Regions from separate parts of the Oceanobacillus sp. CF4.6 genome, predicted to be linked through region 3. Evidence: riboswitches for the same ligand, from Rfam matches in the RefSeq annotation. Region 3 holds a riboswitch; each other region holds the start of a gene.
What was found. A riboswitch is a leader RNA that binds a small molecule or an ion and turns the genes downstream of it on or off. The one in region 3 is predicted to bind lysine.
Positions count from the first base shown of each region.

Region 1: another riboswitch for lysine. It lies ahead of ACHABU_RS03910 (Na+/H+ antiporter NhaC family protein); the one in region 3 lies ahead of ACHABU_RS10060 (amidohydrolase).
Region 2: another riboswitch for lysine. It lies ahead of dapA (4-hydroxy-tetrahydrodipicolinate synthase); the one in region 3 lies ahead of ACHABU_RS10060 (amidohydrolase).

Region 1 covers NZ_JBIMEX010000002.1:57,015-67,340, forward strand. Annotated here, with positions in the region: gene ACHABU_RS03895 (M23 family metallopeptidase) at 1-322, shown strand, start outside; gene ACHABU_RS03900 (MetS family NSS transporter small subunit) at 382-489, opposite strand; gene ACHABU_RS03905 (sodium-dependent transporter) at 490-2,028, opposite strand; gene ACHABU_RS03910 (Na+/H+ antiporter NhaC family protein) at 2,248-3,789, opposite strand; lysine riboswitch at 3,946-4,127, opposite strand; gene yunB (sporulation protein YunB) at 4,174-4,953, opposite strand; gene ACHABU_RS03920 (HD-GYP domain-containing protein) at 5,031-6,119, opposite strand; gene ACHABU_RS03925 (YunC family protein) at 6,303-6,611, opposite strand; gene ACHABU_RS03930 (bifunctional metallophosphatase/5'-nucleotidase) at 6,703-8,100, opposite strand; gene ACHABU_RS03935 (sulfite exporter TauE/SafE family protein) at 8,116-8,934, opposite strand; gene ACHABU_RS03940 (biotin transporter BioY) at 9,162-9,764, shown strand; gene bioB (biotin synthase BioB) at 9,777-10,326, shown strand, end outside.
Region 2 covers NZ_JBIMEX010000001.1:1-10,326, reverse strand. Annotated here, with positions in the region: gene ACHABU_RS00060 (GTP-binding protein) at 1-943, opposite strand, end outside; gene ACHABU_RS00055 (DUF1801 domain-containing protein) at 1,213-1,578, opposite strand; partial or broken gene corA (magnesium/cobalt transporter CorA) at 1,627-2,580, opposite strand; gene dapA (4-hydroxy-tetrahydrodipicolinate synthase) at 2,691-3,584, opposite strand; lysine riboswitch at 3,686-3,864, opposite strand; gene ACHABU_RS00040 (hypothetical protein) at 4,046-4,510, shown strand; gene ACHABU_RS00035 (ATP-binding cassette domain-containing protein) at 4,584-5,360, opposite strand; gene ACHABU_RS00030 (ABC transporter permease subunit) at 5,383-6,147, opposite strand; gene ACHABU_RS00025 (sulfonate ABC transporter substrate-binding protein) at 6,171-7,121, opposite strand; gene ACHABU_RS00020 (DUF3231 family protein) at 7,322-7,822, shown strand; gene ACHABU_RS00015 (MFS transporter) at 7,895-9,112, shown strand; gene ACHABU_RS00010 (YitT family protein) at 9,126-9,734, opposite strand; rRNA gene rrf (5S ribosomal RNA) at 10,129-10,244, opposite strand.
Region 3 covers NZ_JBIMEX010000005.1:127,626-137,951, forward strand. Annotated here, with positions in the region: gene ACHABU_RS10015 (SCO family protein) at 1-391, opposite strand, end outside; gene ACHABU_RS10020 (cbb3-type cytochrome c oxidase subunit I) at 504-2,180, opposite strand; gene ACHABU_RS10025 (cytochrome c oxidase subunit II) at 2,198-2,665, opposite strand; gene ACHABU_RS10030 (hypothetical protein) at 2,679-2,834, opposite strand; gene ACHABU_RS10035 (cupin domain-containing protein) at 3,066-3,437, opposite strand; partial or broken gene ACHABU_RS10040 (helix-turn-helix domain-containing protein) at 3,441-3,626, opposite strand; gene ACHABU_RS10045 (hydroxymethylglutaryl-CoA lyase) at 3,836-4,741, opposite strand; gene ACHABU_RS10050 (D-alanyl-D-alanine carboxypeptidase family protein) at 5,078-6,289, opposite strand; gene ACHABU_RS10055 (hypothetical protein) at 6,566-7,138, shown strand; lysine riboswitch at 7,270-7,447, shown strand; gene ACHABU_RS10060 (amidohydrolase) at 7,724-9,322, shown strand; gene ACHABU_RS10065 (alanine/glycine:cation symporter family protein) at 9,350-10,326, shown strand, end outside.

The DNA.
Region 1 (10,326 bases), on a different contig from region 3:
GACTACGTATGGTGTTATCGAAATGATGGGTTGGAATTTATATGGTGGTTGGCGGGTTGGTATCCGGGATATATTTAATATATATCATTATTATGCACATATGAGTGGATTCAGTGATGACATTAAAGTTGGTCAGGTTGTTAAGCCTGGCGATGTTATCGGAAGTGTCGGTTCAACGGGGTATGGACCTCCTGGTACATCGGGAAAATTCCCTCCACATTTGCATTATGGGATGTATAAAGATAATGGATACAGTGAATGGTCCTTCGATCCCTATCCATATTTAATAAAATGGGAGCGCATGGCTAAAGATAAAAACTAAAGAAAGAACCTTTATCTCAATGATAAAGGTTCTTCTCTATTTAATCGTTAATCGTTACGTTACTTTGCCGTTTTTGAAGTTTTAATTGCGTACCAAATGCTTGCTCCGAGTCCACCCCATATAATAACTATGCCGAGGCACATTACAAATATCGCTCCACCACTCATTTATTTTGCCTCCCCAGTCTTTTGTTTTTCTTCCTCCATTGTATCCGAAGTTCTCCATTTTGTAAGAGAGAGTAAAATACCTATAAGCAAAGCTGCAGCTGCAACTGCCCATCCACCAAACATAATAAAGGTATCCGAATAGCCTTCATAGTTACCAGTAGCACTATCAAATTCTTTTAAAAGGTTTTGTTTGAACAATCCAAACATCATATAACCTAATACGATTGGTGTGACCACACTTAAACAAATCGTCCACCATGACCCTAATCGAATATCTGATATTCCGTTTGCATGTGTTTGAAGATCTTTCAGTTCACGTAATACCCAAACAATCATTACAACTTCTATTAAACCAACCAATGCTACTCCAAATTGATTTATGAAGTAATCTGCAGCATCTAGGAAGTACAATCCACCTTGTGTAGCATAAAGCAAGGATATAACCGCAGCTAAACCGCCGCCGAAAAGTACCGCTTTGGATCTGGAAATGTTAAATTTGTCTACTAAACCAGCGACATATGTCTCCGTAATTGAAAGTAATGAGCTTAACCCAGCTAGAACTAAAGAAGCAAAGAATAAAAAGCCAAAAAATTCATTTAAGAATGGGAATTCATTAATAATTGCAGGGAAAACTACAAAAGCTAATCCTACCCCTCCTGCAACTACTTCATCAACCCCAACACCAGCTGCTGTTGCCATAAAACCTAAAATAGCGAATACACCAATACCAGCAAGCAATTCAAAACTGGAATTACCTAACCCTACAATAAAAGCATTGTTAGTAATATCCGATTTTTTTGGCAAATAGCTAGAGTAAGTAATCATTATTGCAAATGCAATGGATAAACTAAAGAATATCTGTCCATAAGCTGCAACCCAGACATCAGGATCTGCTATCCTATTGAAATCAGGAGCAAAAAATGCATCTAGTCCTGTTATTGCACCAGGTAATGTTAAAGCATAAACAACAATGATAAGAAAAATAATAACTAAAACTGGGATAAAAATTCTGTTAGCAACTTCAATACCCTTTTTAACACCTTTAAACAAGATCCCCAAAACCACTACCCAAACAATAATTAACGGAATAAGTACACCAGGCACAAGGCTCCCCGTTTGACCCGGATCAACAGTTAGTTTCAAATAATCTCCAAACAAGAATCCTTCTGTATCTGCTCCCCATCCCAAATTAAAGGAGAAAACGGAATACGATATTGCCCAGGCAATGATAACAGAGTAGTACGTAGATATAACAAATGCGATTAGTACGCCCCACCATCCGAGCCATTCTGTTTTCTTATTCATTCTTTTGAATGATAAAGGAGCTGAACCTCGATACTTATGTCCAATGGTAAATTCCATAATAAGTATCGGTATCCCAGCAGTAAGCAGTGCAAATAAATAAGGAATAAAAAAAGCTCCACCACCATTTTCATAAGCAACCGCTGGAAAACGCCAAATATTTCCTAGACCAACCGCTGATCCAACAGCTGCCAATATAAACCCCGCTCTTGTCCCCCACTGTGAACGTGTTTCCATGTATAAACCTCCCCCTTTTTCCATTCTACTAGCAATACTATGCTATGCATCATGGCGAAAATGAATGTTTAAAATGTTTATTATTTTCTAAACATTTATGCTTGTATTATATCGGTACTTTTCACCTATGTCAAAGTAATTTTTAAATCTTCTTTCTATTACCATCATTTCTAACAAAAAATCTTCCACCAAATAGGATGAAAGATTTTTTATTCGTTATTATTTACTTTTGATTGAATGAATGATGAATCCAATTAGCAACACGAGAGCTAGTGAAATGAATAGTGGAATAAATACCATATTCGTTAGACCTACCAACAAGTAACCTACAATGGCTACTCCAGCAGCAATGAGTGCATATGGTAATTGCGTCAACACGTGGTCTATATGGTTAGCACCAGCTCCTGTGGAAGACAGGATCGTAGTATCTGAAATTGGTGTACAGTGATCACCGAAAACGGCACCGGCAAGTACAGCAGCTAAAGATGGTAGAAGCATCTCCATGTCAGAGACGGCTGCAACTTCAGCAGCGATTGGTAACATGATACCGAATGTTCCCCATGATGTTCCAGTTGAAACAGCCATTAATCCAGCAATGATAAAGAACAAAACTGGTAACATTGATGAACTGATGGACGCTTCACTCACTATTTCTGCTAAATACGTACCGGTTTCAAGTGTTCCAATAATCGAACCAATCATCCAGGCAAGAACAAGAATATAAATGGCTGGAAGCATGGTTTTAATACCTTCAAAAAAGATTTTCCCTACATTCGCCTTTGGTATGCTTAAGCCAACATGAAATGCGAATGATGTTACAACAGCAGCAACCCCACCTATAAACAGTGATAAATTAACATTTGTATTAGCAAAGATGGTTAATATCGTTACATTATCACTTGCATTGGCACCAGTAACAACCATGGATAGGACTGTACCAACGACTAATATAATAATCGGCAGTAATAGATGGTATATTTTACCAGATTTATGCGGATAAAATGTATTACTTAAATCTCCAGGTACCTTATCCTGTTCCGGATCCAATACTGCTCCTGTTTTAATGGCACGTTCTTCATGTTTATGCATTGGACCAATATCCATATTCAAATAGGCAACCATGAATACAAGCAATACTGCAGAAAGTGCATATAAATTAAGTGGGATCATTTGGATAAATGCTGTTAATGGTTGAATATCCGTTATGCCATTAGCAGCAAACAATCCACCTAGTATACCTATTATATATGCACCCCAGCTTGAAATTGGCGAAATAACTGTGATGGGTGCAGAGGTAGAATCGATAAAATAAGCTAGTTTTGCACGAGAAATTTTATGTCGATCTGTTAATGGTCTTGCAACTTGTCCAACAGCCAAGCTATTAAAGTAATCATCGATAAATATAATTAAGCCTAAAACACTGGTCATTACTTGCGCACCAGTACGGGTTTTGACGCGTTTCATCATCCATTCCCCAAACGCCCTGCTGCCACCTGATGCTTGGAGAAATGCAGTCATCATACCTAATAATAATAAAAATCCTAATAATAGCAGATTTCCTGTATTTAAAGATCCTTCTGAAACAAAGATATTATAAAAAACCATCCAGACTTCAGATACGGAATCTAAAATATTAAAATCATGAATTAATAAAGCTCCAACGATAATTCCTGCACCTAAAGATAGCAATACCTTCCTCGTTAGTACGACAAGTACCAACATAAGCAGTGCTGGAATAAGTGATAAAATTGTTCCTTCCATGATGTTACCTCCATTAGTTAATATCGAATGTGTGGGAGTTGGACATATTGATTGCGAAACGCTTGGTGTACGAGCATACATCATTAATTTTGCTCACAAAAAAACAACGACAGAAAATAACCCATCATTGTTTTACAATATACGTTATCCTCCATTTCGATCAGTAGTTCTCCATGCACATTCGTATACGTTACATGACAGTGCATCCTTTATTCAAAGATGTACCAGCAATAATAAGTTTGACCCTTATTACACTTCGGCAAATAATCCTTTTACCAACCATCACTGTTGTCTTCCTCCGGTTGATTACTCATATTATTTGCGCCTCTACCTCACCGATCTGATAAGGTTTTTATTCAATTATGATTTTACTATACAAGATTTTCAGTCATTCTGCAAGTCGTCTTTTGGCACAGAGATAGATGGTCCACCTCCATCACCACCATAGAAGTCGGGTACTTTCCCCATAATTGCCCCACCATCAATGTAAATTTCGGTATTGACTGTCTTCACATCTGTAGTGAATGGAATAATTATTTGAACATCAGCCTCGACATCTACATAAAGGGAAACCCATGAACCATTAATTCCAAACTCCTCTTCTTCACGTATAATATTCGTCCTTACACTTCCAACTAACCCGAGATTTATTGGTATTTTAGGACCTAAATTTGCCAGGACTGTATTTCCTGTAACCTGACCTAGTGGAACTTCCACCAATGTCGGATCTTGTTCTACACGGCCCTCTGCCCCTTCTTCATATTCATAGGGATCATGAAGGGAATAATCATACGTAATTGGATCACCCCTGTTTACATTTAAAAAGAATTCTTCGACGCGGTCTGTTGCCACCCGATTTATTTCACTGACTACAGAGGGATTCCAATTGTATGTTGCGACATGGCCTTCATTATCATAGGTAATATTCAATACCTCATCAAAGCTGTATTCTTCAGCAAATCTTACTGCTGAATTAATCGCACGCGTTGCAAATTCATCCGTTTTTACTTCTGCAATTTCCATTAAGACCGGTTCAACCCGCTTATCAATGATCCATATACTAAGACCAACACTGCATACAAATATAATGAACGTAATCATCATAATAAAATTATTTGGAGGCGATGCAAAGTTTTTCTTTCGATAACGCTTCTTATGTCTCAACCAAAAAACCCCCTCAAAACAATTTATGCTTGTTTTAAGGGGGTTAGAATAAGTAAAAGCACGGAGAAAAATACGGATTAATCCTTCGTCAATACAGAAGTAATCGTTACATTCACGACACTTCCCAAATTAACTTCATAAACTTCTTTAACTTCTGTGCCGTTCTCCTGAATAATTCGAATTATGGGCCTGTCACAAAGTTGTTCGTTTTGCCTGATAACGACACCTTGCCTTCCATCACTCAACTCCACTGTCAAGCCTTCCGGATAGACAGCAATGCTCTTCTTAAATGCTTCGACCATCTCTTTATCAAAAAGACGCATCGCACCAGCATAAAGGAGCTCCAATCCTTCATGTGGAAGCATTGCATCACGATAAACGCGATTACTTGTCACAGCATCAAAAACGTCTGCGATACCAATCAATTTTGCATATGGAAGCATATCTCTATCTTCAATGCCTCGTGGATATCCTGAGCCATCCAGCCGCTCATGATGCTGATAGGCACAATGGGCAACTACAGAGGAAATCCCCGAATGCTTTCGCAAATAGTCATAGCCTATTTGTGTATGACTTTTAATAATTTCAAATTCCTGGTCTGTCAGCCGATCCGGTTTATGTAAAATCTCAGGATCAATGAAGATCTTGCCGACATCATGTAGCATTGCACCAACACCTATTTCCAACAGCGTACTTTTTGAATAGTCCATTTGAACCCCTATTGCAAGAGAGTAAATCGCTACATTAAGTGAATGCTGAAAGACATAATTATCAGAAACAAAAATATCAGCAAGCAGTGTAAGCGATTTTTCACTGTTTTGGATTTCTTTAAGAATCTGCTCGACCACATTACCAAGATCCTTTCCCTTTTTATTTAAAATATAGGGATTATTCAGAAAACCATCTTTTTTAATCTGATGGAATGTTTCTTTAATTGTTTCTGTCGCTTTTCTACGTAAATGATCCGGGATTATTGACTCAGGATAAATATCTTTTGTCAGTGGATCCTCTATGTATATGTATGTAATTCCCTGGTCAAGCAGCCTCCTAATCATTCTCTCCGTTAAAGACATGCCTTTTGCCAGCAGTACAACACCATTTTCATTATAAATGGATTGCGCAAGCGTTGTTCCAGGTTTAATTGATTTCGTACTCGCAAGTTTCATAATGATCTCCTTACCCTAAAATCGACATAATTCAACAAAATGAGCCCTTAGTCTTATTAAATAATATCAGAAATTGACCATTAAATCTATGAAAATATTGTCTCTTTTTGCAATATAAACTTTTATCGTAGTCTTTAAAAAGGGTTCAAATAAAAATGTCTCCCATATGGAAGACATTCGAGGTCATGATATTTTCAACAAGGCATCTTTCCCTGTCATGCCAACTTCCCAGCCATAGGCTTTCGATGCATCCGTAATTTTTTCCAAAGGTGCATTCAGCAATTCATCAATGGTTCGTACTCCTACTGCCCGGCCTGCAATAACATGACGTTCTTTTAATTTTGGAATCTCGTTAAAGATATCCACGTCCAATGCCGCACACATAATGTAGCCGATGTCGTTGGAAATCGTTAACAAAGTTGTTTTCGGAAGCTCTACACTTACTGCCGTAAAAATCATGCCATCTACTTCAAGCGGATTTATCGTAATCATAATTATGATTGCCCCCTTCGCAATTTACCTTATATTTGTATGCAAATAGGGGGCGACGTGTCACAATTCCTTTGTAAGTAGTAATGGCCTATCAGGAAAAATTACTGCGGAGTGTATGTGCAAGCAGATCTCTCAGAAATTCAGGTACAAAATACTGCTTTGTACTTGCTTTGGCAATTTCTGGCAAGAGCCGGCCAAACGTAAATGTATCTGCGGTTGCAATGTAATACGTATGATCAGGGTTCACCTGTTTACCATTTTCCAGTAAAACGCGTTTGACATATTCCCCGCCATCCCTATGAAAAGCAGTTTCCACTTTTAGTCCAGAGAACATCATCTTGCCAAGCAACTCTCCACGGAATCCAAACCCCTTCAGTCTTAACTCCATAAATTCCTTTGTTAAAGAGGCCCGGATTACTTCAATCAACTCATCGCCCTTCAGGTCAACCACCACAGGATTAATAGGATGTGGACAGATGCGATGTATATCTTTGTATGTGACAGCACCAGCAGGCAAACGATCGAGCAGCAGCCCTGCATTCAGCATTGCAGCATCTGCTTTTGTCCAGTTTCTTAATGTATTCGTTAACTCCTGCATGATTGGAGAATTCGTAAACCAGTTGACCTCTATCGGTTGTTCAAGATGCACAACGGTCTTGCCAAGTAATTTATCCGCTTCCGCTTGCATTTCTTGGATCGTTTGTTCTGTCTGCAAATCTTTCGCTTTATTTGTTATGTCGGTTGTATAAGCCTCTTTTTTCACGAGCTTTTTCTGATGATGATCCCACGTTAAAATTACTTCCCCAATAAAAGAACAATGCTTACCTGCAGCGGTTATAATCGTATTATTTATGGTTTCACCATTACGCAACAGATGGTGTGTGTGACCACCAATAATGACGTCAATATCCTCATACCTCCTTGCAATCTCCTGATCAACGCTGATCCCAAGATGGGACATTAATATAATAATATCCACCGATTGTTCTAATTCAGCGATATGGCTATCAAGTGCATCAAACTCAGTAGAAATATGCCAGCCTAACAGTTCATAGAATGCATTAAATGGTGCAGTTAAACCAATGAAACCAATCTTTATGCCATTAACCGTTTCTATCTTGATTGTTTTATTCAACCATGGTGGTTCCTCTTGATCTGTACTATTTAGATTTGCACATAAGACCTGAAAATTCGCTTCATCATACAAGTGATATAAATCTTGATGGGATAGGGTAATGCCTTCATTGTTTCCTATCGTAACAAAATCATAACCTGCATCATTTAATAGCTTTATATTGGACTTCCCCATAGAAGCTTCTGTAATTGGATGGGAACGGTCCACATGATCGCCAATATCGATGATCCAACTTGATTCCCCTCTTCGATTCCGGAGAGCCTTCGATTCCTTTAAATAGCTTGATACTCGTGGCCATTGTTCGAAATTACTATGTAGATCATTTGTATAATTAAAATAAAGTTTCTCTTCCATTTATATTACTCCTTACTATAACCCTTGATATATCATACGTAATCCAATGAAAACAAGCAAAATCCGTAATATCAATTCAAGCGTTTTGCCGGGCATCAGTTGATTTACCTTTGCTCCAAGTTTACCACCAATCCATGAACCAGGTATAAAGAAAAGCACATACTCCCATGGAATATGACCTAGTGAAATATGTGTCGTTGCACCTACAATACTTACAAAGAAAATCATAAACATCGAAGTGGCTGTTGCAATATGGGCAGGAAATCCAAATAATAAAATCATTGCCGGAACCATGATTGAACCGCCACCAATTCCAAACAAACCTGATAATGTCCCAACGATAACGGACAAGAGGAATGCTCCGAAAACAGACACCTTATAGTAATAGGTTTCACCATACAATTCAAACGATCGCAGACCACTTTCATTTCCGGAGTATATCCGCTTTGCAGAAGGTTTCTTTTTCAGTAACAATACAAGCGAAATAACAATCATTAATATACCAAAATACAGTAAAAATGATTCTGTATCAACAAATTGATTTAGCCAGGAACCGACTACCCCTCCTGGAATGCTCCCTGTTAAAAACAAGACACCTGCTTGGTAATCTACACGTTTCCCCTTCGCATAAGACAATGTGGAGGCCAACGAAGTAACCACCATCGTAATCAACGAAATGCCAACAATTGCCTGTGGAGTTGCCCATGAAAAACTGTCCGAAATAGAGCTCATAAATAATAAACTAGGAATCAGTACGATACCACCGCCCAACCCCATTGCTGAGCCTACAAGTGCAGTAATCACTCCAATTACCAAACAAACGAAAACAACCAATTTAATCCCTACCATCTATTATAATGTAATACCATCATATCATATGCTTAGTGCCTGTCCTCCGCAAGAAAAATTGTCCTATCAAGTATGCGGACAAAATTATTAAAAGGAATAGAAATAGAATCCTGAATTAAACCTTCTTTCCCTATATTGTCACCCTACGTAAAATAATGGTTGACAAAAGATATTTATTTCTTCTATGATTACCTAAAGGGGGGGTGAAAATTATGAATTCAAAAAATCATTGGACTCCGATTGATCTTACAATTGGCAGTCTATTTGTTGCAATGATGGCTGTCGGAGCAAACATTACATCTATTGCTCCTTTTATGGTCATTGGCGGTGTACCAATAACATTGCAAACGTTTTTTGCTATCTTAGCTGGACTTATTCTAGGTAGTCGATTAGGGGCTTTTTCCATGTTTATCTACATGGTTTTAGGGTTAGCTGGAGCACCAATCTTTGCCCAGTTTAAAGGTGGTGCTTCCATTCTTCTATCTCCGACTTTTGGATTTATCGTATCATTTATTTTGATAGCTTATATAGCAGGTAAAATTGTAGAAAAAAGGCGAAGTGCTCCTAGGTACATGTTGGCTGCATTAATTGGAATGGCCATCAATTATATTTTTGGTACAAATTGGATGTATGCTGCTTACATTCTATGGTTTGATGCACCAACAGGGTTTACCTACCAAATGGCCTGGTATTGGATGATTTTTCCTTTGCCTAAAGATATTGTTCTTTCAATATTTGCAGCTGTGATGGCTTATCGCCTTGAAAAGAGTTTTATTGCAAAAAGTGCTTTTCGGAATCAAAAAAATATTGCTTAAAGGTGGAATTACATGACAAATTGGAAACTATTAGCTGAAAAAGTTTTGCTGGGGGAGGAAATAAATGATCAGGAGGCATATGCTGTCTTAGAGTGCCCCAATGATGAATTACTGGAACTGTTACATAGTTCATACCAAGTTCGCAAGCATTATTATGGTAACCGAGTAAAGTTAAATATGATTATCAATACAAAATCAGGACTTTGCCCAGAAAATTGTGGTTATTGCTCCCAATCAAGGGATTCCACGTCTCCTGTCCAAAAGTATCGGATGATGGATAGAGACACAATTATCGAAGGGGCTAAACAAGCGCATCTTCTGAAGTCAGGCACGTATTGTATCGTTGCGAGTGGTCGTGGTCCATCGAAACGGGAACTTGATACCGTTACGTCTGCAGTTGAAGAAATCAAAAAAAATTACAACATGAAAGTTTGTGCTTGTTTAGGGATACTAAAGCCTGGACAAGCAGAACAGTTAAAAGAAGCAGGGGTAGACCGCTATAATCATAATATCAATACATCCGAGCAACATCATGGTAGTATTACTACAAGTCATACGTATC
Region 2 (10,326 bases), on a different contig from region 3:
GAAAAATATCATTCCATGCAAGCACAGCCGTTGAAGAAATGAGACCATCTGTAACGGTAGATAGTTTCACCCAATTTGTTAAATGTTTCGGTATTAAGTGCGATAAATCCCTTATTAAATAATCTCCGTTAATTAATTCAAAGTAGTCCTCTCTATAGCGGACCGACAATTTCTGCCATATATAGGAACGCCCCAGCTCTATATTCAGTAAAAGATCGTTGATTTCATTAAGCCATGGAAAATACAGATCATTTTTTTTGTAACTATTCCATAATGCTGCGACGAGGCTCTCAAAACGAGCTTGATCAATCGTGTTTAAAGTTATTAATGCCTCTCTAAAATAGTTGGGTGTAATTTTCGCTGTATAGCCCAGTTCTACATACGTTTCTAAAACTTCATACCATGACAGGGATTCCGTTCGAATCGCTTCCTTGACAGCAAGCCTAACCGCATTGGCAATATCCTGTTGTTCCTCAAAGAAAGCCCGCGCTAGATCAGTTACATTAGGATAATCTGGATTGAAGTCAATTGCATTTGTAATGGAATTAGCCGCCTGTTCAATTTTACCTCGCTCTATGTATAGTGAAAACAGCTGTAGAAGTAATTCCGATTTTAAAACATCCGAATCGGTTTGGACAGCTTTATAATATTCCTCAGCAATTGCAAGCAAATCCAGTTCATAATGAGCATCCGCTATATTTTTCTGAGCCCATGGCTTTAAGTCATCTGAAATATTCTCCCATTTAAAAATAGCTGATTCAAAATCTTTGTTTAAAAAATATACCTCTCCTTGAGAGAAGCGAATAGACGATAAATCCGTTACTTCTTTCTTTTGTTCAGTCATATACATCTCACCCAAAACCTGAATAGGGTGTATACTTTCATTGCCTTCTATAAATGTTTTATAATAGGTTTTATTGATTAGTTGCTTCTCAAATGTCATCATGAACCTCCGCAGTCTTTTTAATTAATATATTCACTAAATCGATAAGTATATCTCCATATGTATTTATAATGTTTATACCACTCTATAATAAATTCGTAACATCTAAGGTATTTATGACTTTTCACCCGAATAATAATCCATTTTAAAAAGATAACGGTCAATCCAGATCCTAACTGAATCACCGTTATCTTTATTATTTCATAAATAGCAGGATAAAACTATATTAAGTCCCTAGGATCATTTTTGGAAAAAACAGTGCCTATGCTCTATTGCTCATTCAATGCTACTGCTTCCTGAATAAGTAGGGTAAAGAATTCCGTTTTATAATCATCACTATTTTTTATTTGAATATGTCTCATTGTTTTCCCTTTACCTTGTAAACATTTAAACGCATCTATTTCTTGAAGTTCATTACCTTTATGAAAACCAAGGTTCACATGCTTTTTGGCAGCTTGGAGATAACAAACCAACCCGCCATATGAATAGTTCGGCATGGACCATTTTAGCTCTTCTACAAGCTTCGGTGAAGAATCAAGGATTAGCTTCCTTAAATCTGCTGTAATCGCTTGAATATCCTCTGGTAAATCTTCAATAAACTGATCAACCGCTTCTGTTCTCCTTTTACACTCCATGAAGTATCTCCTTTTAAATCGTCATTGTTAATTTTATCGTTCTAGTATTTAAAACCACTTTTTCTTTTTAAACCAGAGGATCATTGACACGCTAATTATTGCCATTAATCCAAGGGAAATAAAATAACCATACTCCCATGCTAATTCAGGCATATTCTCAAAGTTCATTCCATATATACCAGCTATAAATGTTAAAGGTGCGAAGATCGAAGTAATAATTGTAAGTACTTTCATGACATTGTTTGTTTGATGTGAATTTAAAGACAGATAGCTGTCACGAATGTCAGCTGTTACTTCTCGATTAGACATCACCATTTCCGATAATTTTAAAAGGTGGTCATAAATATCGGAAAAATACTCTTTTCTTTCTTTAACCCCCTCTAAGTGTTGAGAATTCAGCATGCGATAAAGTAAATCACGCATAGGATTAAATGTATGTCTTAAGTTCAGTAGCGTGTGTCTGATATCAAAAAGCTCATTCATTAAAAGATCCATTGATTTATTTTGAGTATTGTCTTCTATTTTGTCTAATTCATCTTCTATTTTATAAATAAGCGGAAAATAATTATCAACAATCTTGTCCATGATTCTATATAGCACATAATAAGGTGCCCACTGAGAACTATTTTTCTCTGTTAAAAAAAGGTCTCACACATCTTCAACTTCTTTTGTCTGTTCTTGATGATATGAAACGATATAGTTATCTCCTATAAAAAAATTCAGCTCATCTTTTGAAACATCCTTGCTTCCTTCTCTTACCGTTTGCGTCACATAAAATGTGTAATCATCGTAATAGTCCAATTTTGGTCGTTGTAGTCTGTATACACAGTCTTCAATTGCAAGCGGATGAAAATGAAAAGTCTGTTCTAAATGATTGATTTCCACTTCAGTTGGACTGTTAAAATCAATCCAACACATTTTATACTCAGATAAATTTAGTTCATTTATGGAAACATTCCTTTTCAACTGCTGGTCATTAGTGATGCCACTTATTCGTATCATGTTGCTACTCCTTTATTCTTAAAGCCAGGATTAAAATATTCTTACAAGTTAGTTTAACATATCCTAATGAGAAAAAGGGAATAAGCATATGCGCTTATTCCCCTAAGTAATCAATATCCTGCTACTCTTTTTTCCTCGTAGATAGCAATGACTTTTGATAAAGATTCACGTTCCAAATCATTTAACGGTATGAGTGGCAAGCGTACACTTCCAACCGGCACACCGATTCGATTTAATGCTTCTTTTACTGGCGTTGGGCTCGGTGCTGCAAACATTGCATTCATCACAGGCAATATACGACGATGGATGGCGCCTGCTTCGGCGACTTCTCCTCTATTGAAATGCTCCATCATCTCCTGCATTTCGTTCCCGATGATATGGGAAGAAACAGATACGATCCCTGTACCACCGATAGCCAGCGTAGGCAGTGTTAGACTGTCTTCCCCACTGTACACACTAAAGTCTTCAGCCGTATTACTGATCAGTTCGGCTGTACGATCTAGGACTCCACTTGCTTCTTTTACAGAGACAATGTTTTTAATTTGAGATAATCGTATAATCGTATCCAAATCTAAGGAAGCAACACTTCTTCCTGGTATATTGTACAGCATGACAGGTAATGTTGTGCTTTCTGCGATTGTGCGGAAGTGCTGATACATACCTTCCTGTGACGGTTTATTGTAGTACGGAGTAACAAGCATAATTGCATCCACACCTGTTTTCTCCGCTTCTATTGTTAGTTCAATAGAGGCTTTTGTGTTATTTGATCCGGTGCCTGCAATGACTGGAACTCTCCCATCCACTACATCCACAACAAATGTAAATAATTTCAATTTCTCATCATGCGTTAATGTTGGCGATTCACCTGTTGTTCCCGCAACCACTAACCCATCTGAGCCATTTGCAATCAAGTAATTAACCAATCCTCTAGTAGCTTCGAAATCTACTTCTCCATATGGATCAAATGGAGTTACCATTGCTGTTAATACGTTACCGAAATTCATAACTGTTCACACCTTTTCTTTAATTTTTTGGATAGGTGTGGAGGACAAAAATAAAAAGCACCAACGAGAGCCCGCTGCTGCTTAGAACTTGGATTAGTTCTACGCTTGATAGCCCTCCATATAGTTCCCTATATGACAGTTCTGCATCTATTAAATAACAGAACCAACTTCAGGATGATGAGTTTCCTTCCGCTTCGGCAAATTCCCCTTTCCTTATGTATCCCCGGACCTCATTCTCCTAAACATAAGTACTAATGGTTTCTGCACCTCTATCCTTACTTTAAAAAGATCTAAAATAAGAAAGTATTTGATTGTTATTTGTATTATAACAAAAGTATCTAAGAATAAACAAGCTTTATCCATTTTTTTCTATAAAATTTTAATGCAGTTCCTTCGTATTTTCCAATATTCAAGTGGTATAATAAAAATTGATTCTTAAATAACACCTATCTGGAGGTAACATGCTTACATTTGAAAAAAAACTAGCAATTATTGAAGACTTTACAGAATTAGAGCGTCATGATGTATCACTAGGCCGTGTCAATTTTCATTTTGAAGAAAGTGTGATGGAAAAGAAGATTGTCGTCTATCATCTTCACCCAAACGGGAATGGATTTGTATATGCTGAACAAATAGATGAAAACTATGCGGTTGATTCTAAAGGAATGGTAAATATCCGTGACTTTACACCGGATGAACTGCGTAACATTATCAAACAATCCATTAAATCCCTCTCAGAATCAGAACCTTTTGAAGAGAGCTGGATTAATAACGAACTACAAATCCTTAAACTAATTCATGATTTTGACTTATGGAATATCTATGCAGGAGACTTATTGGATGGTACATACGCAACCTACAATGCCGCTGCTGATTATCTTCAGCAAGAAGGCTTCAGAAGGCTCGATGATGAAGATTTAGAATAGTAATCGAAAATGAACCTACTTTTTATAGAGGTTCATTTTTTATTCTCTTTTATGGAGTGAAAAGGAACCAGTCTTAAATGTGAGATTCCTTTGAACTCTTTACTAAAGCGATTTTACCCTTATTACGATCAAGAATTTTCTCCAGTATTTCTTCTACATACATCGAGAAAGCAGGATGTGTACGTTGTCTTGGCCTAGGCAAACGAATAGTCTGATCCAAGCTTATTTCTCCATTTTCAATTAATATGACTCGATCAGCGATAGCAACTGCCTCTTCCACATCATGTGTAACGAGAATCGATGTAAACTTCTTTTGTTTCCAAAGCGACTCAATGAGATCCTGCATCTCAATTCGAGTAAGTGCATCAAGTGCTCCGAGTGGTTCATCCAGTAGTAATAGTGAAGGATTATGAACTAAAGCCCTGGCTAAAGCGACACGTTGCTTCTGACCACCGGATAGTTTCGACGGCCAGTCGTTCATACGATCTTCCAATCCAACCTGATGTAAAGCTTCCATCGCTCTTACTTTGAAATCGCTTGGAAGACCGATACATACATTATCAATCACCCGCTTCCAGGGCAGAAGCCTCCCATCCTGAAACATTATGCGTGCATATTCATTTAAATGGTTCAATGGTTCATCATTTATATAGATGGAACCCTTATTGAATTTTTCCAATCCTGCAATTAATCGAAGTAAGGTGCTCTTCCCACAACCACTCTTCCCAACGATCGCTATAAACTCTCCTTTTTCTATACGAAGGTCCAATCCTTTCAGTACGGCCCGTTCTCCATACGATTGCTGTAAATTAGTAATCTTAATATACTTTTCTTTTGTAGATGGTTCCAATTTTGGTTACCTCCTTCGTAGATTAGGTGTTCCAGCGAAGTAACTTTCCTTCCAAATACCTTGCTATAACATCGGATAACTTTCCAAATAACGCATAAAGCAAGATACTTAAAACAATTACATCCATTTGCATAAATTCCCTAGCATTCATTGCCATGTATCCAATACCGCTATGGGCAGAGATCGTCTCCGATACAATCAACGTTAACCACATTACTCCCAAAGAAAATCGAATACCTACAAGAATAGACGACATTGCACCCGGAAGAATAACAGAAAAGAATAGCGATTTTCCTTTTAATCCGTACGCGCGTCCCATCTCTACTAATCCTTTATCAACCGATTTAATTCCATGGTACGTATTGATATAGATTGGAAAAAGAACCCCTAACGCCACTAAAAAGATTTTGGATGTTTCTCCAATCCCAAACCATAATATAACAAGTGGAATTAATGCTAAGTGCGGAATATTTCGCAGCATTTGAATAGATGTATCGAAAAAAAGATCAGCAAAACGAAATATACCGTTAAGTAACCCAAATACAAATCCAATTACTCCCCCTATGAGAAATCCTGCTAAAGCTCTGCCAAGACTAATAGAAACATGGCTAAATAATTCCCCCGTTGACAAAAGCTTCATACCAGCTTGTAAAACCTTTGTGGGTGCTGGCATAATCCTTTCAGGAATTGCTCCTGCCCATGATAATAGTTGCCATCCAACAAGTAATAAGAGGGGTAAAAACCAGGGAATGAACTTTTTAATCGAACCCTTTAGTAAAAGTTTCATATGCCCAACCCTCCTTTCTGTCTTTATTGCCTATCCATGACATCTTTAACATCTATTTTCTTTGGAATAATGTCCAGTCGAAAAAATGTATCTGCAATCTCCTGCTGTTCTTTTATTATATTTTCATTTAAAGAATCAACACCGTAGACTCTTCGTTCGACAGCCATCTTAATGGATTCCTTATCAATTTTTAAAATCGGTGCTAACGTATCGATTAACGCTTCATGATGATTGTTAGCCCAGACAGAGGAGTTCTCAATCTCTTCCAAAATAACGGCAATCAAATCTTCGTGTTTCTCTGCGAACACTTCATTTGCTATAAAAAAATCCCTATCTGTTGTGAACCCTTCACCATTGACTAAAAGTGTTGCATTCATATTAACTTCCGTTGATGAAGTAAAAGGATCCCAAACTACCATTGCGTCTGTTTTCCCTTGTTCAAAAGCTATTCTGGCATCACCAGGGGACAAAAATACAGGAGTAATATCTGTATAATTTAATCCTTCACTTTCCAGCGCTTTCACAATCAAATAATGGGAGCTCGATCCTTTAGCAAAGCTTACCTGCTTCCCTTTTAAATCTTTTATAGATGTTATTTCTGAATCCTCTGGCACTAATATACCGCTTCCTTTAAATTTGGATTTCCCTGCTGCTATGGTTACGAATGGTGCGTCTGCAGCTTGAGCAAAAATTGGTGGTGAATTTCCGGTTCTTCCAAAGTCTATACTCCCTGCATTAAGAGCTTCTACTAATGCTGGACCTGCCTGGAACTCATTCCATTCTACCTTGTATCCATTTTCTTTAAGTCTTTCTTCCAATGTACCAAGTGACTTTAAGATAATCAGTGGACCATTTTTCTGATACCCAATTCGAACAACATCTTCTATTGAACTAGCTGAGGAATCATTAATACTGCAACCCGCAACAACAATACATAGCATAATCATCATATACAATGATATTTTATTTATCATATTTGCAACCTTCCTTACCAAAATGGAATTTATATCTGTGTTTAGATTATGTATAAATCAAAAGTAGGTTCCTGTCTTGGTTAAAATACCTAAAGTAATAAAATCCCACCTCCGCGATATGCAGTTGAATGGGCTCTTAATAGGATAATTTATCTCATTTCAGGAAAACTTATATAAATGAATAACTAGGAGGGATCCGAATGGGAGTATTAAATAATAAAGCAAGTGAAGAACCATTACACTCTGGGGAAGTTTTCAATCTGTGGTCCTATTTGTATAGCACGAAAGGAACACTTGTTACACTCCAAGTTTTGATTAATCATACCGGTGAACAGGATCTAAAAGTTTTTTTGGAAGACCTCCTCGAAAATAGCTTTACACAAGAAGAACAACAGGTTGAGGCTCTTCTAAAGGAAACAGGCATTCGTTTACCACCGGCACCACCTGACCGCCCAAACGTGGAAGTTCAGGATATCCCTGCAGGTGCACGGTTTAACGATTCGGAGATTGCTGTACTCATGCAAAAAGAATTAATGACAGGGAGACTATTATGCAGTTATATAATAGGTATAGCTATTCGGGAAGATTTACGTACCATGTTCAGTGAGTTCAGCACTCAAAAAGAAGAATACGAGCTTAAATTATTAAAAGTAATGAAGGAAAAAGGGTGGGTGGTTTCTCCGCCAATAAACATAAAATAACGTTCTCTTCAGAAAATTAACATCAATATACGAAAGAGGAGTAGATAGTACGTGAAGAAGAAAAATAAGGGTATGATTATAACCACTATTGGATCTATTCCTCTTATTATGACACTTGGAAATTCCATGTTGATTCCAATATTACCTGAAATGAAAACTTCTTTAGAGCTTTCTCAGATGCAGGTAAGTTTAACAATAACCGTATTCTCCATTGCAGCTGCAATCTTTATTCCTCTTGTTGGTTACCTTTCAGACCGATTTTCCCGTAAGATTGTAATTATACCGTCTTTACTACTGTTTGGTTTAGGAGGGTTAATCGCAGGGTTAGGTGCTGCGTTTTTTTCAAATGCTTTTTTATGGATTATGATTGGCAGAACAATACAAGGAGTGGGTGCTGCAGGGACGTCTCCCATTGCGATGGCATTGACTGGTGATCTGTTTAAAGGTGGAGAACAAAGCAGGGTACTAGGAATTTATGAAGCATCCAATGGTTTGGGTAAGGTTTTGTCCCCAATACTTGGGTCTATTCTTGCTTTAATCGTTTGGTATTCCGTATTTTTTACTTTTCCCTTAATTAGTGTGGCCTCAGCTTTACTCGTATGGATTTTTATTAAAGAAAAGAGCAACCGTCAGGCTCCTCCTCCTTTCCATAAATATGTGAGAGGCCTCTTAAGTGTTTTTAAGCACGAAGGCAGATGGTTATTTACAACGTATTTAGCTGGTGGAACATGTTTGTTTGCCTTATTTGGTATTTTATTTTATCTATCGGATAATTTGGAAACAGATTATAACATTGACGGTGTTATGAAAGGATTAATTCTTGCACTACCGTTGTTGGTGATGGTAACTGTTTCCTATTTCACAGGAAGTAATATTGGAAAGAATCTGGTGAAGATGAAAAGATTCGTATTGCTTGGTTTTCTATTAAAGACAATTTCTTACGGGTCGCTTGTATTTATTGAAAAGCTTATCCCCTTTCTTGCCGTACTCGCTTTAAGTAGTGTAGGAGCTGGTCTAATCCTGCCTTGTGTAAACAGCATTATAACAGGAGCAGTTGGCAAAGAGCGAAGAGGTTTTGTGACTTCTTTATACGGATCGGTAAGATTTCTCGGTGTTGCACTAGGTCCACCAATTTTTTCTCGTCTGATGGATTTATCAAGAACAGGTATGTTTTTGTCCATCGCAGCATTTACCTTTATCGTTGGTTTGCTCGTACTACTCTTGCTTCATGTAAAAGGCAAAGATGGGAAAGAAAACAAACACACAGCAGTACGATACAAATATATGTAGACTACTATATATATTATTTTTTCCTCCAGTTAAGTGTATAGGTTTGAAGAAAAGTCATTTGACACACTTGATCAACCACCTTTGTCGAAATCCATTGGCTAATCAGAGCCAGGAGAATTATTTTCCAGTCAATTATAATTCCAGTAACAAGAAAAATACACATATTCACAAAAAATAGAGGTCTTCCTGGAAGAATATTTCTTTTCGTAGAGATAATAAGGGCAACTACCCCCATTCCCCCGTTGGAGACGCCTTGCCTCATCAGAATTCCTATACCTGTACCAAGAAATACGGATCCAGCTACGATATCAAAGAATAAATTTCTATCCGGTGAGAAACCTTGCTCAAAAAAATGAAGCGAAATAGATGTAATCGTAATTCCCATCACTGTCCATACTGCAAATCGTTTTCCGAGAACCTTTACACCAAAAAACAGCATCGATATATTAATCAGCCATAGTGCTAGTCCAATATTTATATGGAACCAATAGTTTATTAAAACAGCAATACCCCCAGCTCCACCTGATGGAATATAATTAGGAAATAAAAATAGACCCATACCTAGTCCTTGAATCGCTCCTCCTGCAGCTACTAGCCCAAACTTTGCAATAAAATGTTTCACGTTGTTCCTCCTAAGCCCTAATCTTATATCTTTGGAATGGACAACTACTTTCTCATTTTATTCAAACCTTTCTATAATCATGAATGAATACATTTAAAAAGGAGTCAGAACGTATTCGCTCTGACTCCTTTTTACTACTTTCCTGATTATATAAACTGCCTTATAGTTATTAGCCAAGTTCAATCTGCATAGCAATCCTACTAAGGCTAATTTGTCCAATTCACTCTGCGAAAGTTGAGTTATAAATATAAATTTAATATGTATGATTAAGTCACAGGGTCAAGATGTTTATATTGAACTTTAATTTTTAAAAAGATTTCACAATAACTTATAGGCATTAAAAAAAGAGGATTTTCCAAAAGTTACAGCTTTTGGAAAATCCTCTTTTTTTAATGCCTGGCGGCGTCCTACTCTTGCAGGGGCAAAGCCCCAACTACCATCGGCGCTGAAGAGCTTAACTTCTGTGTTCGAGATGGGAACAGGTGTGACCTCTTCGCTATTGCTACCAGACCTACACGATGTAGGTCATTCGGTGTTGTTCACAGGACGTGAACGGTTTTAACCGAACCTACTTGAACGATCTTAAGATATT
Region 3 (10,326 bases):
ACGAACGGTACTTTTCTAATGTAGCTGGATCATCTCTTTCCGGATCGAAGCTGATACTAAGAAATACAATATCTTCACCTATATATTGTTCTGGAATATTGTTAAAAACCTGTGCCATATTTAATTCAAGTTCCGGACATACATCCGTACATGCTGTGTAAATAAAGGTTAGCATGACATATTTTCCTTCGAACTCTGTAAATGGATATACCCTCTCTTTACTATCTTCCAAGGTTACTTCAGGGAAGACTGGATTTTCTTCCATTAATTTATTAATCCTGGCTGTTTCCACAGTGTAGGCTTGAAATCCGTCCGTACCAATGAAAAATAAAGCAACACCAAAAATAATAACAATACTAATTGCTAAGCTATTTGGATTATTTTTGATCATTGTAATCACGTCCTAGATTTGATTTGCTCCCTTTTTAAACAGAAGAGATAGTCAGTCACTAAGGGTGAGACTATCTCTAACTTGTGGTGTTTAAATCAGTACGCTTTCTCGCTTACCAAGTTCTAAATGGTGGGGAACCAGGAGGCGCATTTAAAATTAAATCCACTAAAGGTATTACATAGCCCATTGAGATAACTGCTATTGCTATGATTACCCAAAGTCCCCAACGTTCCGTCCATTTTGGTGTTACGGAAGCGTTATCCTCTGGTTCTGCAATCGGAAATTCCGTATTCCCTTTAGGTGCGAAGAACATGAGATTGAAAACAATATATACCATGAGGATAACTCCTAAGAATAATAGGGAACCTCCTATTGCCAGGAAGAACAGGTATGGATCCCAACTAAGTGCTGTTGCATTATCTCCATAGGTTGTATAGGAAGTTCTTCTCGGAGAGCCCATAACTCCAACCCAATGCATTGATCCAGACATAAACAGCATACCTACTGTCCAGACAATCGTTTGGATAATACCTAATCGATTCATCTTTGGTGTTAACTCACGTTTTGTTAAATGTGGAATTAACCAGTACATTACTCCAAAGAAGGTTACTGCAACTGTAGTTCCGACTGTTAAATGGAAGTGACCGACAACCCATAATGAATTGTGGACAACCTGGTTTAATTGGTTGTTTGTTTGTGCAATTCCACCTGCTCCTGCTGGAATAAATGCGATCATCGCAATCATTGGCGCAAGGAATCTTACATCTTTCCATGGTAATTTTTTAACCCATCCTAACAAACCTTTTGCACCTTTCTTTCTTCCAGCACGTTCAAATACGGCAAACATGAAAAATGCTGTCATAAGGGATGGTAGTGAGATAGATAAACTCATAAATACGTGCATGAATTTTAGTCCTTCCGCAAATCCGGGATCTACGATTTGGTGATGGAATCCACCAGGAACATTCAATACTACAGATAAAATAACGACGAGACGAGCTAATGTATCACTGAACAATCTTCCACCGATTATCTTAGGTACAGTGACATACCATGCTGAAACAGCGATTAAATACCACACGTTAACGATGGTGTGACCAAAGCTCCAGAACAATGTTCTACTTAGCATGACATTAATTGTCTCTGTCCAGCCGAAAGCCCAAGGGATTAACATAAGCACTTCAGCGGTAACACCAAGACTACCAAGCAGTGTTAAAACGAATGCACCAACAGCAAAGTACGTCAATAAGGGCAAATGCTGGCCGCGGTTTCTTTTTTTCCAGTTAGCTGCATTCATAAATAAGCCTATTCCTGCTACCCAAATTCCTGCTACAAGAAATACCAATCCGATATAAAACCAAGGAGATGCTTGCATTGGCGGATAAAAGGTATACATAACGGACGCTTCACCCATTACAATGGTTGTCACTACGAATACAGTACCTGTTACGAGTAGTCCAAATGAAACCCAACCCATTTTTCTTACTTTAGGCAAGAGTCCTCCAAGGGTATGGGATAGTGCCGCATAGAAATAACCAATCATAAATAGTGTTGTAAATACCAGTACCAACAGTACTCCGTGTGCGGTTAAAATTTGATAATAATTAAGCCATGCAGGTAATTCTAGAAGCCCAGCTCTGTTAAGTCCTTGAAGCAATCCTAGTGTTCCTCCAATAAATAACACAATGAATGCCAACGAAAAATAAGTTAAAGAAAGACGTGAATCTTCTGTGTTTACACCTAAGGATTTATTTGTTTTCTCTATAAATGTGTTCTTCATTGCTTCCATGGTATTGCCTCCTTTCTTTATTTAACGGTTACTGTAGTTGCCATCATTTGATGTCCTGCACCACAATACTCATTACATAGAACTAAATATTCACCCGGTTCATCAAAAGTTTCCGTGATTTTTTGAATATGACCTGGTACTACCATTGCATTTACATTTGTTCCTGCAATTTGAAAACCATGAATAACATCTTTAGAAGTCATAGTAAAAGTTACCTCAGATCCAACAGGTACTTCGATTTTATCAGGCGTAAAACTGAATATTTGCAGTGTCATCACAACTTCATATTCATTTTCTCCTGTCTTGAAGACACCTGGATTATCAAATGGTGCTGTTTCATCTACTTTCTGTGGATCAATTGTTTCCGTATTACTTGGTGGCCCCATTCCCATAGCAAATGTTTGATATCCAGTAACTACCATGGAGAGAACAAGGATTCCGACTCCAAGAATTAGCCAAATCTCTTCGAAACGATGCATTTTCATATAATTACCTCCCTTAGACTCTTACCATATACGTAATGAATAGTAATAAAATAAAACCTACAATTCCGCCTCCAACAAAAACAATAGAAGAAAATAGTGCCCCTTTTAGTGAATTTACATCATCTTTATCTACGTTTTCTTCTTGAATTATTTTTTTTGTTGTCTCCATTTGATACTCACTCCTTTATGTTATTTCTTACTCTTATTCTATTCCTGAATTCGTTTTCACCTAGTGATGTAAATCACATCAAGCCTGTGACCTTCAACACAAAACCAAACACATATGACAAAAAAGTGAACAGTACCGAACACTGTCACTCCCCGGTTTTTGTCATTATTTGTCGAACACAAAAAGACAGCATACATAAATTATGTATGCTGTCTTTTCTACCTGCTTCATTTAAACCCGGTCGATAAAACAGGTTAATACCTGTGCTTCTTCATCATTTATTGGGATAAAAAGATGAGGTTTGGAACCTTGAAAATAGGCGCTATCCCCTTTTTCCATAAAGTGCTTTTCTCCATCATAGAGCAAGTGAATCGTACCTTCGAGTATGTAGATAAATTCATCCTGTGAATGCGTATAGGTTTTCTCCTGCCGTTGGTTGATCGTTTTTGGTGTTACATGGACAATGGTAGGTTCAATGCCACTATACTTCGAACGGTTAGCCAACAGCTCATAGGAATACCCCATACTTTCATCCCCGATTTTGGATTGCCGGTTTGAACCTTGCTGCAGCACCAGATCCTGTTCTGGATTGTCATCAAGCACCCAGGACAGCTGAACACCCAAGGCTTCACTAATTTTTGATAACGTCGCAATGGCAGATGCCGTTTGTCCATTTTCAATTTTTGATAATAAACTTTTGGAAATACCACATTCATCAGCAACTTGCTGCTGCGTTTTTTTGTTTCGTAAACGAATTTGCTTTATCTTTTTTCCGATATAATGAAGATCGATTGGAACTCAGTCCTTCCATCTAAAAATCATATGTATATTTTTTAATCATAGATTAGGCGCTGAATGTAGTCAAGAGAAGGTTTTTAAACAATACTTGAAAAATAGCAAGAGAACAATCCTATATGTAGAATTGTTCTCTAATCTGATTTTCTGCCCAAACATATCATTAACGAAAAGACCCATAAGCCAATATAACGTTTTTAAATTTTTTACTGCGCATTTGCAAAATAAGCGAGCGACCTACTAGGTAGAATTTTCCCTAGCTTGTTTTGGATATATATCCCTGCATCCTGAATCTTTTTCTCTTCGATACCTGTTTCGATTCCCAGTCCATGCAGGAGGTAAAGCACATCATTAGTTGCCACATTTCCTGCTGCTCCAGGCGCATATGGACAGCCTCCTAACCCACCGACAGTACTGTCAAAACGGTTTATACCATAATGCATGGATGTCATGATATTCGCAATTGCCATCCCTCTTGTATCATGAAAATGAAGGATTAGTTTTTCTTTTGGATAGTGTTTCATTAATACTTCCAGCAATTGTTCTACTTGTGTAGGTACAGCAGTCCCAATTGTATCTCCTAGCGAAAGGTCATCCACTCCTGATTCAAGCAATTTTTCACATACGCGAAGAACTTGTTCCGGCGAAATCCTTCCTTCATATGGACAATCAAACACCGTTGAAATATAACCCGTTACTCTTTTCCTGGTATTTTTTGCTTCTTTAACTACTTCATCGAGAACAGGAAACGTTTCATTTATTGTTTTATTTATGTTTTTTTGGTTATGCATTTCACTGGCCGACATAAAAACCGATGCACCATCAATACCTGCTTCCAACGCATATTCCAGCCCTTTCATATTTGGAACAAGCGCTGAATAAAGTACTTTCGGATTACGTCTTATTTTTTTCCCTACTTCTCTGGCATCCGATAAGGCCGGAATCATTTTCGGATTGACAAAGGATGTATATTCAATTTCACTTAAACCAGACTCTGAAAGCATATTAATCCAAGCAACTTTATCAGCTGAGGAAATCCACTTTTTTTCATTTTGTAATCCGTCACGGGCTCCAACTTCTTTAATTTGAACATACTCAGGTAATCGCGCCACTTTAAACCCTCCGTTCAATTTAGAAAATATTCTTACCAGTGTTGCAGTTTTTTCTATTGCAAGGAATGAATCCGTTTACATAATAATTTCTTAACGTTGCACTTTAGCAATATCTGCTTCATATACGCTAGATTTTTGCTATATATCTAGTGTATTCAATTATGTTTATTATAATTCAACTTTGTTGAATTAAGTATATAACAAATATTCAAACAATGTCAATGAAGTTAAAACATAATCTTTCCACGAAAAAACCTTCCTGATAGTATATGTATCAAGAAGGTTAACCTGTGTATGGCAATATTGAATTGTGTTATTCCTTGTACTATTTAGTAGTTAGAAATAATATCTTTTATTATTTCTAACTACATATTTTTTTCTGGATTTTTTTCGAATCCTGTTGAAGAAAACCACAATCAAGCCGACACCAAAAAGAATTAATATGTATGGTAGAACAGAGAATAACTTATCAAGTAGGCTTGTCTTTGTTTGATCGGAGGCTAATTGAGTTTCAACCTCTACACTTTCCTTATTTATTTCTTCTAGTTGAAAAGATGCTATTGTATCATTCTGACCTACAATCTTTAATGTTCCACTCTCATCAACTGTTTCACGAAACTTGTCATCCGGCGAATGCGTATAGGACAATCTCTTAGGTGCTACGTACTCCTGTTCATCAACAGTAAAAACAGATCCCTTTTCGATACTCGATGTGCTGAAATTTTCAAAACCGTAATCTAATAGTTCGATTGTATCTTTATAAGCTTCCTCATTGTAACTGCTCTTTAATGTTACAGCAACTAAATTTAAATCATCGTTTTCTGCTGTTGTAACAAGTGTGTAGCCCGAAAGAGATACAAATCCATTTTTCCCACCAGTTATACCATCATAGGGAATTTCATCTTTCACTAATTTATGATGTGTTCGGAGAGTAGTATCCCAGGTTTTACCATCCCATTCCATTTCCTTTGTACCAAAAATTTTCATAAATGCATCGTTTTTCATTGCATGTTGGGTTATTTTTGCCATATCTTCAGCTGTAGTAACATGTTCTTCGTCAAATAACCCATGTGGATTCTCAAAATTAGTTTGTTCCGTACCAATTACATTTGTTAAGTATACATTTAGATCATCAGAAAACTGTTCCACACTTCCACTCAAATGTTCGGCAATCGCAATTCCTGCATCATTGCCGGAATTAATTACTAATCCCTGAATCAACTTCTTTAATGTAACTTGCTCTCCTTCTTCCAAAAAGACAGTAGTCCCTTCCACATTTCGGGCACTGGCATTGCTACTAACCGTTACAATATCTTCCAGGTCTCCGTTCTCAATTGCAAAAATGGCTGTAGCGATTTTAGTTACACTTGCTGGATACATACGTTCATTTGCATTTTTTTCAAAAAGTATTTGACCCGAATTTGCCTCTAGCAGAATAGCAGCCTCACTATGTATTGTCGGAGATCCTGGCGATTCACCATGGACTTTCAAAGCGTTTATCATATTAACTGCTAGTATAACCGTGATTAATAGAACGATTTTTTTCATTATAACTACTCCATCTAAGATTTTTAAAGTACGTTCTATTTTAGAATAAAGGTACGGAATAAATATGTAAATACGATTGAAAACTTGTAATAAACACCTAACATTCCAGGTAATATATGGTAGATTAAAGGTTACATATACTTCGTAAATTTATCCTTTTCTACCATTTTTCTAGTAAAATTCAAATTTGTTAATTAAATTTTCATACAATTTTAAATATTACTCTGGTATAATTATGTTATAACGCTATAATTAACAAAAAGGGGGAAAGAATGGATGAAAATATATAACCCTGCAGATATAGCTAACTTATTAGGGGTAAAGGAATCAACACTAAGGAAGTATAGTATTCTATTAGAAAATGCAGGTTATAAATTTAATAGGAATAATCAAAATCAACGATGGTACAATGAGAATGACGTTATTGCACTGCAGAAACTTGTAACGTTTAAAAATAGCGGCGATATGAGTCTTAAAGAGTGTGCAGAAGCTGTATGTTTATGGGTTAAAGGTGATGATGTATCACAGGAATTAACTGTTATAGATAACGTCACAGAACGTTATAACAACGATCTAACGGAATTAAAAGACATGGTTCATCATCAAAATGAATTATTGGAAAACTACAATAAAGAACTGCATATGCAAAATGAATTGATTAAGGAATTGGTACAGCGACTGAATCAGCAGCAGGATTATATAGAATTAAGACTGAAGGAACGTGACAAGATGTTAATGCAGACTATAAATGATCGACTCGAAACACAAAAACAAATTGCAGCGGCAAAAGAAGCTGAAGCGGAAGTACAACAAAAACAGGGTTTCTTTATCAGACTCTTCAAAAGATAAAGGTGCCTGTCACTCCCCGAATTTTGTCGAATACACTCCGCAACGCAGCATTATTTTCAAAATCAACGCTTGTAAGTTAATCAGAAATTTGATAACATTACTCTAAATTGAATAAACAAACCTTATCAGATCGGTGAGGTAGAGGCGCATTTAATATGAGTAACCAGTCGGAGGATGACATCTATGATGATTGATGAAAGGATTATTTGCCGAAGCGTAGTAAGGGTCAAGCTTATTATAGCTGGTATGTTTTTGAATAGGAAACTTACTGTCATGCAATGTAATTGTGCATGGAGAACTACTGATCGAAATGGAGGATAACGTATATTGTATAAACAATGGTAGGTTATTTTCTATCGTTGTTTTTTTGTGCACTTAAAAAGGTGTTTATACCTTGTGTACATAAAACACCTTCCCTCCATTCATTATGTTTTCTCCAAATATTTACGTAGAAAAACGCTATGTAAATCTAATTAACTACTACATATATGAGACAGTAACACTCCTATTTCATAACCAGATCATTCCCTTTAACTATCCCATTGTTTATTTCCCTAAATTATTTACCGAGGAGATAGTTACATCATGAAAAAAATCTTTACCAATGGACAATTTTATACTTTTAATCCAGTAAGGCCAACTGTGCAATCAGTTGTCGTAGAAAATGGCCGTTTTATAGATATGGGAGCAACCAAGGATATGCTCATCCAATGGGGAAACTCCGATATTGAAGTTATTAATCTGGAAGGGAATACGGTGACACCTGGATTGGTAGACAGTCACCTTCATATGTCCATGATTGCCACGAAATTTATCGATTTGGATTTAACAGGAATTACGACGAAACACGAAGCACTGAATCACATCCAAAATCAGGCAAAAACACTTCAACCAGGTGAATGGCTACTTGGTGGAGGATGGGATGAAAACCTCTTTACCGATGGAGGAATTCCTTTAATTCATGAACTTGATCATGTAGCTCCACACAACCCATTATATTTAACGCGAATCTGTGAACATGCCGCTATAGTTAATCGCAAAGCATTGGAAATATGTAATTACCATCCTACCATGACAGTACCCGTAGGTGGAAAGATCGTATTGGATGAATCGACAAATAAGCCAACAGGATTACTATTGGAATCTGCTTCCGATCTAATAACGCAGCATATTCCTGAAAAATCGTATGAAACGTTGAAAAATGCAATGAGGAAAGCAATCAACTTCGCTATGGAAAAAGGTCTAACAAGTGTTCATTCAAACGATCCCCTTTACTTAGGCGGTTTACGTCAAACGTATCAGATTTATGACGAATTACTGAACCAGGAGCATCTTGGATTACGTTCCAATCTTTTAATCAATCATGAATTTCTCGATGACTTAAGAGACCTAGGAATGTATGCGGGCTACGGAAATGAAACACTACAAATTGGTGCAGTAAAACTATTTGCAGATGGTGCATTTGGAAGAAGAACTGCTTTATTATCAGAGCCTTACAATGATGACCCAGGAAACTATGGTAAAGCTATGTTTGATCAGCATGCAATATATGACATCATCAAACGTGCACGTGAATTATCTATGCCGATAGCTGTTCATACAATAGGCGACCAAGCACTGGAAAATGTATTGGATATAATGGATCAGTTTCCTACCGTAACGCACCGGGACCGGCTGATTCACGTACAGGTGCTGCGTGAAGATTTAATTGAGCGTCTTGCACAACCAAGCAGAATTGCAGATATTCAACCACGATTTTTAGCGAGTGATTACCCATGGGTTGAGGAGAGGCTTGGGGAAAAACGAATGAAGCTTTCCTATGCTTGGAAAACGCTGCAGGAGGCCGGAGTAATATGTGCAGGAGGATCAGATTCACCTGTCGAACCAGTCGATCCATTAATGGGAATTCATGCTGCTGTGACAAGAAGGTCACCAGGGCAAACACATAATGGTTGGTATCCTGATCAAAAATTAACGATGCATGAAGCATTTAGGTTATTCACTGAAATGGGAGCATATCCAACAAATGAAGAAGCAATCAAAGGAACCATTGACACAGGTAAATTGGCTGACATGACAGTTTATTCCAAGAATCCATTTAAAATGGAAGATGCTGACGAATTATTAACCACATCCATTGAAATGACAATCATTGGTGGTGACATTAAATATCAAAGCAATTAAACACTACTACTTTGAGGAGATACATCTATGGAAAATATATTAAAAGAATTGTCAGCATTTTTATGGGGGGTTCCCCTTATTTTAACTATTGTATTTGTGGGATTGTACTTTACCGTTGGAAGTAAATTCTTTCAATTCGTTCATATATCACATATTTTAAAAGAAACATTGATGAGCCTTTTTAAAGAGAAAAAAAAAGGTCATGACGAAAAAGGAATATTATCCTCCTTTGAGGCTGTCAGTACTGCCATCGGCGGTTCTGTTGGGGTAGCTAACATCGGAGGGGTTGCAACCGCTATTGCAGTTGGTGGACCTGGAGCCATCTTTTGGATGTGGCTTTGTGCATTGATTGGTATGATTATTAAAACGGTTGAGGTAACACTTTCTGTCTATTACCGGAATACGGATGAAAACGGCGATCCATATGGTGGGCCGACCTATTATATGGAAAAAGGACTTGGAGAAGAAAGAAATTTTAAATATTGGATGTTCCCTGCAATCATTTTTGGGTTCGGGATTTTCTCCACCTTCTTTATCACAATGCAAAACTATACGATTTCAGAAGCAATGAGTTCAACCTTTAACATTGGCATGATTCCAGCTTCGATTCTATTTTCCATCTTAATTTACCTTGTTGTCTATGGTGGAATAAAACGGATTGGAAAAATTGCATCAAAAATTGTTCCAATTATGGTTCTCTTTTATGTGTTGGCAGGCCTCTATATTATCCTAAGTAACTTCAGCCAAATTGGCCATGTCTTTTCTTTAATTCTAACAGGCGCTTTCGGAGGTACAGCCGCAGTAGGTGGGTTCGCTGGCGCAGCTGTTGCGATGGTGATCCGTATGGGAATGGCAAGATCAGTATACAGTAATGAGGCCGGATGGGGTACCTCCCCGATGGTCCACTCAACTGCAAAAGTTGATCACCCTGTTAAACAAGGTGTCTGGGGAGCTTTCGAAGTATTTGTAGATACGATTATTGTCAGTTCCATTACAGCTTTTAC